2 regions of the Pseudosulfitobacter sp. DSM 107133 genome follow, and region 1 is predicted to be linked to the other one. Evidence: riboswitches for the same ligand, from Rfam matches in the RefSeq annotation. Region 1 holds a riboswitch; the other holds the start of a gene.

Region 1 (3,418 bases):
GTTATGCGTACGCCCCAGCACCACTTCGCCACCGCGCGTGCGGTCGCAGGTCACGCAGATGTTGACCGGTGCCTTGCGGATGCCCTCCAGCTTGAGGGACCGGTAGGTCGACCGGCGCGCACCCTCGAACATTTCGGCGGCCTCGTCATTGGCCTGCTGAAAGGCGCGCCAGACCTGTTCGCGGGCGTCCTGTTCGCGGATCACGATGAAATTCCACGGCTGCATGAATCCGACAGAAGGGGCGTGATGGGCCGCGTCCAGCAGCCTGCGCAGCAGGTCATCGGCCACCGGATCGGACAGGAACTGGTCGCGCACGTCGCGGCGGGTATAGATGGCCTTGTAAACGGCATCGCGTTCGGCAGTGGAAAAGGCCGCAGCCTGCGCCAGAGCGGTTGATTTCGTCATTGTTTGATCCCCAACAACACGTTTATGCGGCGCCCCTGCCGTCCACGCGGGGCACGCTGTGCTGTCTGGCCGGTCTTCTGACTTGGGGTCACCTGGCCCGCGCGCCTTCCCGGATCGCTCCAGTGGCATCTGCGCGTGGCCATCACCGTTACAGCGTTGGGCACGTCCCGGAGTTTCACCGGATTCCCGATTCTCCCGACGAGCGGGCACCAGACGGAGCCAGGATGCACGCAAGGCAAATGGGGGACAAGGGCGAAAGGGGGGATCGGGCCCGTGCGGGAAACGGTGGATGAACAGCCGCCCTCGAAGTCGGCGGGGCACCAGCGCGCGCCCCGCCTCTGCGTCAGCTCATGCCAAGCGCTTCTTTGTACATTTCCAGAACCGCCTCTTCTTCGGCGATGTCGTCGGGCTCGCGTTTGCGCAGCGCGATCACCTTGCGGATCACCTTGGTGTCATAGCCGCGCCCCTTGGCTTCGGCCATCACCTCTTTTTGCTGCTCGGCGATGTCTTTTTTCTCGGCATCCAGACGTTCGATACGTTCGATGAACTGGCGCAGTTCGTCGGCGGTTACACGATAGCTTTCAAGGTTGGTGGCGGTGTCGGTCATGGGGTGCGTCCTTCAATCGGTGCTGCTCGGGCAAGACCCAACCGATACCGCCCCCCCCTGTTGCCTGCAAGACCACTTTGACGCTTGGCCCCAATGGCGGGTCGCATTCGCGACTTGATCGGTGACGGCACAGGCGATAAGCCACGCATACTTTGGTTCGACGGGGTGACTCGTCGTTTAAGGGAACGCGGTGCGGGGCAATTTCCCCAAATCCGTGACTGCCCCCGCAACTGTTAGCGGTGAGCGCGGCCGTCATATGCCACTGGGTCATCGAACCTCGGGAAGGCACGGCCCCGCATCGACCCGCAAGTCAGGAGACCTGCCAAAGGGATCACCCGGATACGGACGCGGGGAGCGTGTGTGTCGGCGGCCTGACCGCTTTGGTGGCATTTCACCGGCGGAGGGCGTTTTGTCTTTCCCATATCGACGACCAAAGGGTCGGACCCAACCGACCCGTCCGTAAGGGGACAATTTTATGAAACATCTACTTGCTTCGGCATCTGTAGCAGCACTGGCCACCCTGCCCCGCGTGGCCTTGGCGCAGGACGATGCCTTTGACCTGGGCACGATCACGGTATCGGCCAGCCAGACACCTGTTGAGACCAAGCGCACCGGCACTGTGGTCGAGGTGGTCGAACAGGATGAGATCGAAAAAAGCAGCAGCGTGCGCGTATCCGAAACGCTGGACACGCTGCCGGGCGTTTCGCTTTCGGGCAATGGCGGTCTGGGCACATCGTCCGTGCTGCGCGTGCGCGGACTGTCCGGCAAATATGTGCCGGTCTATATCGACGGCATCGACGTGACCGACCCTTCCAGCGTCCAGACCCAATACAATTTTGGCGCGCTGACCACTGCTGGCGTCGGGCGCATCGAAGTGTTGAAAGGCTCGCAATCGGCGATCTACGGATCGGAAGCGATTGGTGGCGTGGTCAACATCACCACCCTACGCGCCACCGAAATGGGCACCCATCTGAGCTATAGCGTCGAGGCAGGCAGCTTTGACACCTATGCCGCCACCTTTGGCGTCACCACCAAGGCCGAGCGGGGCGAACTGGCCCTGACGCTGAGCCATGCGCGCACCAAGGGGTTTTCCGCTTTTGAGGAAAACGACCGCGTCAACCCCGAAGCCGATGGATTCAAAGGCACAACGCTGATCCTGACGGGGTCTTATGATGCCACTGATCTGGTCACGCTGGGTTTTGCATTGAACTATATCGACAGCGAAACAGACCAGGACGGATTTCCCGCGCCTGCCTATGTTCTGGCTGATACCGCAGATCAGGAACTGACCAAACGACTGGGCACACGGGTCTATGCCGAAATTGAAGGCGCTGCGGTCGATCACACGATTTCGCTGACCTATACCGACACCAAACGCGAATACCCAATCGGCTTTAACCGTGATTTCCACGGTCAGCGCACCGAAGCATCCTACAAAGCTGTGACACAGGCCGGCGCGGTCGATCTGGCCTTTGGCGCCAGCTATTCGCAAGAGGAATTTGCGGTCGATGCCATCAGCGGCACCTATGAAATCGCGTCGGTCTTTGGCGAGGCGCAGTACGCCGCCTCTGAGAATGTTGACCTCAGCTTTGCGCTGCGTCACGACGACCACTCGACCTTTGGCGGGTTTACCACGGGCCGTCTGGCCGGCAACTGGCGGATCACCGCGGATACTACTGTGCGCGCTTCCGTCGGCACCGGTTTCCGTGCGCCGTCGCTGTACGAACTGTTCCATCCCTTCTATGGCAATCCGGCGCTACAGCAGGAAGAAAGCCGCAGCGCCGAGCTGGGTATCGAGCATCATTTCCCCAACGCCGCGATGGTCAAGGCGACAGTCTTTTACACAGAAATCGACAACCTGATCGAATATGATTTCGCCACCAGCGGCTACAATCAGGTGCCGGGCACCTCGACCACCAAGGGCATTGAATTGTCGGGGCGCATGACGTTGTCGGCGGGCACCGATCTGTTCGGCTCCTACACCTATACCGATGGGAAGGATTCAAGCGGCAACCAACTGGTTCGCGTGCCCAAGCATGACTTTGTCCTCGGCGTCGAGGCAGAGCTGACCGACAAGCTGTCAGGCCAACTGGTGCTGAACCACGTCGCAGGGCGCGCCAATGACGGCGGCAATGCAATGCCCGACTACACCGTGGTCAACGCCTCGATGACCTATGACTTCAACGACAGCACCCAAGGCTATGTGCGGTTCGAAAACCTGACCAACGCGCAATACCAGACCTCATACGGCTATGGCACCTCGGACCGCGCCGTCTACTTTGGCGTCCGTGCGTCGTTCTGATCTCATAACATCGGTTGCCGCACTGCTGGTCAGTGCTGCAACCGCCCTGGCCGGTGCCCCGCAACGGGTGGTGTCGATCAACCTGTGCACCGATCAGCTTGCGC
Region 2 (3,418 bases), 900 kb from region 1:
GTCGGCGCAGGCGATCTGGTCCTCAAAGACTTCGGACAACGGCGTCTCGTGGTCCAGGCTTTGGTCGGCCTCGCGTTGGGCCTGTACCGCATCCAGATCGGGGGCGAACTGTCCCTTGGCGACAGCCTCGGCGTCGGCCAGCGCAATCACGCCGTCCACAGTGATCCGCGACCGGATTGCGGGCCATTCAAAGGCTTTCAACAGCGGTTTCGGCAATGCCAGCCCCGAGGTTTCGATCAGGATGTGATCGGGCGTCCGGGGCAGGGCCATCAGCGCCTCGATGGTGGGAATAAAGTCGTCGGCAACCGTGCAGCAGATGCAGCCGTTGGCCAGCTCGACAATGTTTTCAGCGGGGCAATTCTCGTCAGCGCAGGTTTTCAGAATGTCGCCATCCACACCCGCCGTGCCAAATTCGTTGACCAGCACCGCCAGACGTTTGCCGCCGTGGTTCTGCATCAGGTGGCGGATCAGTGTGGTTTTGCCCGCGCCCAGAAAGCCGGTGACAATGGTGACGGGGATTTTGGTAAGGTCGCTCATAGCGGCTGCTCCTGTGGGGGAATGCGGGCAATGGATTGTTTGCGGAACACCTGCGGGCGTTCGCGCCAGGGCACGATGCCGTCGGCGGTGGCGGCATAGGCCACGATCCCGTCGCGGATGTCCGGAAGGTGGGTGTCGGGGTCAAGATCGCCGTAGACATAGGTCCAGCGGTCGGCGCCACCTGACAGGATCAGCGAACAGCCGCGCGAACAGGCCGAAAGACATTCGGCACCCCGCAGGCGCACGCCGTCGGGCAGCGTGTCAGACAATGCATCGAACAGACGCTGGCCGGGGCGCAGCCCTTCACCGGTGTCGATCTGTCCTGCCTTGCAGGTCGTGCATATGGTGACGGTAACCGGGTCTTTTGCGCGCGTCATGTCTTCCCTCGTATTTCAATGGCGAAACAGGGGAAGGCCAGCAGGGAACGACATGCGAACAGCGTCCATCGCCGGTCGCGAAACACCCCGTTCGCCCGTTACAAACTACGCTGGCAGGTCTCCCGGCTTGCGGATTTTGGGCGCTTGGCCCAGCGATCCACCACCTTCCCAGCTATCAGGCCAGTGGTCAGCAGATCTATCCGGTCACGGTCGCGGGGGCGGCAGCGCTTTGCCTGCGCCCCTTTCGGGCCGTGGGCGTATCGCATTCCCTCTTCGCCTGTAAAAACAGGAACCAACGTGCGCCATGCATTCGTGATTTACCTGTGGCTGTCAAGCAAGGGAATGCAGGTGTCGCGCCATAGTTTCCAAAATTCTTACTAAACCGCTGAAATAAAACGACAGTATTCTCAACCCTTGAGTGTACTACAAGCTGCCCACAATGGCGCGGGCGGCCTCGATTGCGACGGGTGCGGATTGGCGCACAAATTCCTCGGGTGTCCATTCCGCCAGCGATGCGGCAACATGGATCGCGCCAAGCGGCCTGCCATCACGCCCGGTAATGGCGACCCCGATCGCAACCTCGCCCAGCACATATTCCTCGGTGACCATCGCGTAACCATTGCGGCGGGCCGTGCTGATACTGTCGATGATTTCATCCGGTTCGGTCCGGGTTTTCGACGTGTAGGGCTGCAATGGTGTGCGCAGGATAATGTCGCGTGCCGCGTCGTCGGGCAGCGCCGACAATACAGCGCGCCCGCCGGCGGTGCAAAATGTCGGAATGCTGTGCCCGACCAGGGTGGCGAAAAAGGTCTCGCGCTTGCTTTGTATCCGCAGGGCATAGATCAGGCGGGTTTCGTCAAACAGGCTTAGATCGACACGTTCGGGAATGGTTTTGCGCAGTTCCAGCAGCACCGGCGTGGCCTTTTGCACAACGGGGTCCATGCGCAGTACATCCAGCGTGTGGTCCAGCAGGCGCAACCCGGGCAAATAGCCCCGATCATCGGCGCTGCGCCGGATATAGCCCAATTTGACCAGCGTATGCACCAGACGTTGCGCCGCCGACCGGTCGATGCCGGCGCGCTGGGCGATGTGCGACAAGCTAAGGGGACCGTCGGCGCGGTGAAATGCGCCCAGCACCTGCATGGCGCGCGCCGCAGAGCGGACAAACAGCCGGTCTTCGTCTGCATGAAAATTGGTCGCTTTGGGTGAATCCGATCTGAGAATGCCGGGCATCAAATACCTCTTGTTGACGTGCGTGGAGAATCGCTCTTATGGTTGTGGTACGATATATATGTATCGTTCTGCAATACACCGCGAAAACCCTTCCCCTTCAGGCGCCGGTTTCGCAAAACAATGGAGTTTCCATGAAAGTTGCCTTGGCTGGCTTTCTTCACGAAACGAATACCTTCGCACCCGACCCGGCGGATATGACCGCGTTTCTGGAGGGCGGGGGCTATGTCCCGTTGGTGCGCGGGGCGGATATGGCCGGGGCCGTTCATGGGGTGAACCTTGGCATTTCCGGCGCGTTCTCGACGGCGGCAGCGCTGGGTTGGGACGTGGTTCCGGTGCTTTGGGCGGGTGCCATTCCGTCCGCGCATGTGACGCAGGATGCGTTTGAACAGATCCTTGCAGAGATCGTGCAGGGCATAGGGGCGGCGGGGCCGCTGGACGGCGTGTTTCTTGATCTTCACGGCGCGATGGTCGCTGAACACCATGATGACGGCGAAGGTGAAATTCTGCGCCGCGTCCGGGCGGTCGTGGGGCCGGATGTGCCGATTGCCGTTGCGCTGGACCTGCATGGCAATATCTCACAGGCCAGTGTGGATGCGGTCGATGTTCTGGTGGGTTTTCGCACCTATCCGCATGTGGATATGGCCGCCACGGGGGCGACGGCCGCGGGTTTGCTGGACAGGTTGATGCGCACGGGCGTGCGTCCGGCCAAGGCGTTCCGGCACATGTCCTATCTGGTGCCGATCCCGTTTCAGACCACCGATATGCACCCTGCGCGCGGGCTGTATGCGGGGCTGGACGCGGTCGAGGTGGATGGCGTGTTGACGGCTTCGCTGTTCATGGGGTTCCCGGCGGCGGATATTCCCGATTGCGGCCCCTGTGCCATCGCATTTGCCACCACACAACAGGCCGCTGACCACGCCGCCGATGCCATCGCCGCCGCCTACGAGGCCGCCGAGGCTGATTTCGACAACGTTACGTTCCTGCCGGACGCCGCGGTGGCCTATGCGCAAGCCGCGGCAGGCGGGGACGGTCCTGTTGTCATAGCCGACACGCAGGACAATCCCGGTGCGGGCGGTGTCTCGGCCACGACGGGGCTGTTGCGCGCGTTGATAGATGCGAATGCACAGAATGCAGCGATCGGGCTGATCGTTGATCCCGAAACCGTGCGGCTGGCACATGCGTCTGGGAAAGGGACAACAGCCCGGTTTTGCATCGGCGGCCATCCCGCCCTGCCCGACATCGCAGCGGTCGAGACTGACGCACTGGTCGAG

What was found. Region 1 has a riboswitch for cobalamin ahead of DSM107133_RS12400 (TonB-dependent receptor). Riboswitches for the same ligand answer to the same signal wherever they lie in the genome.
Region 2: another riboswitch for cobalamin. It lies ahead of DSM107133_RS17070 (DUF1636 domain-containing protein); the one in region 1 lies ahead of DSM107133_RS12400 (TonB-dependent receptor).

The regions. Positions count from the first base shown of each region.
Region 1 is NZ_CP085154.1:2,529,616-2,533,033, forward strand. It holds gene bluB (5,6-dimethylbenzimidazole synthase) at 1-405, opposite strand, end outside; cobalamin riboswitch at 455-634, opposite strand; gene DSM107133_RS12395 (DUF2312 domain-containing protein) at 749-1,012, opposite strand; cobalamin riboswitch at 1,149-1,354, shown strand; gene DSM107133_RS12400 (TonB-dependent receptor) at 1,488-3,314, shown strand; gene DSM107133_RS12405 (ABC transporter substrate-binding protein) at 3,301-3,418, shown strand, end outside.
Region 2 is NZ_CP085154.1:3,426,956-3,430,373, reverse strand. It holds gene cobW (cobalamin biosynthesis protein CobW) at 1-537, opposite strand, end outside; gene DSM107133_RS17070 (DUF1636 domain-containing protein) at 534-914, opposite strand; cobalamin riboswitch at 1,009-1,226, opposite strand; gene DSM107133_RS17065 (IclR family transcriptional regulator) at 1,338-2,147, opposite strand; gene DSM107133_RS17060 (M81 family metallopeptidase) at 2,279-3,418, shown strand, end outside.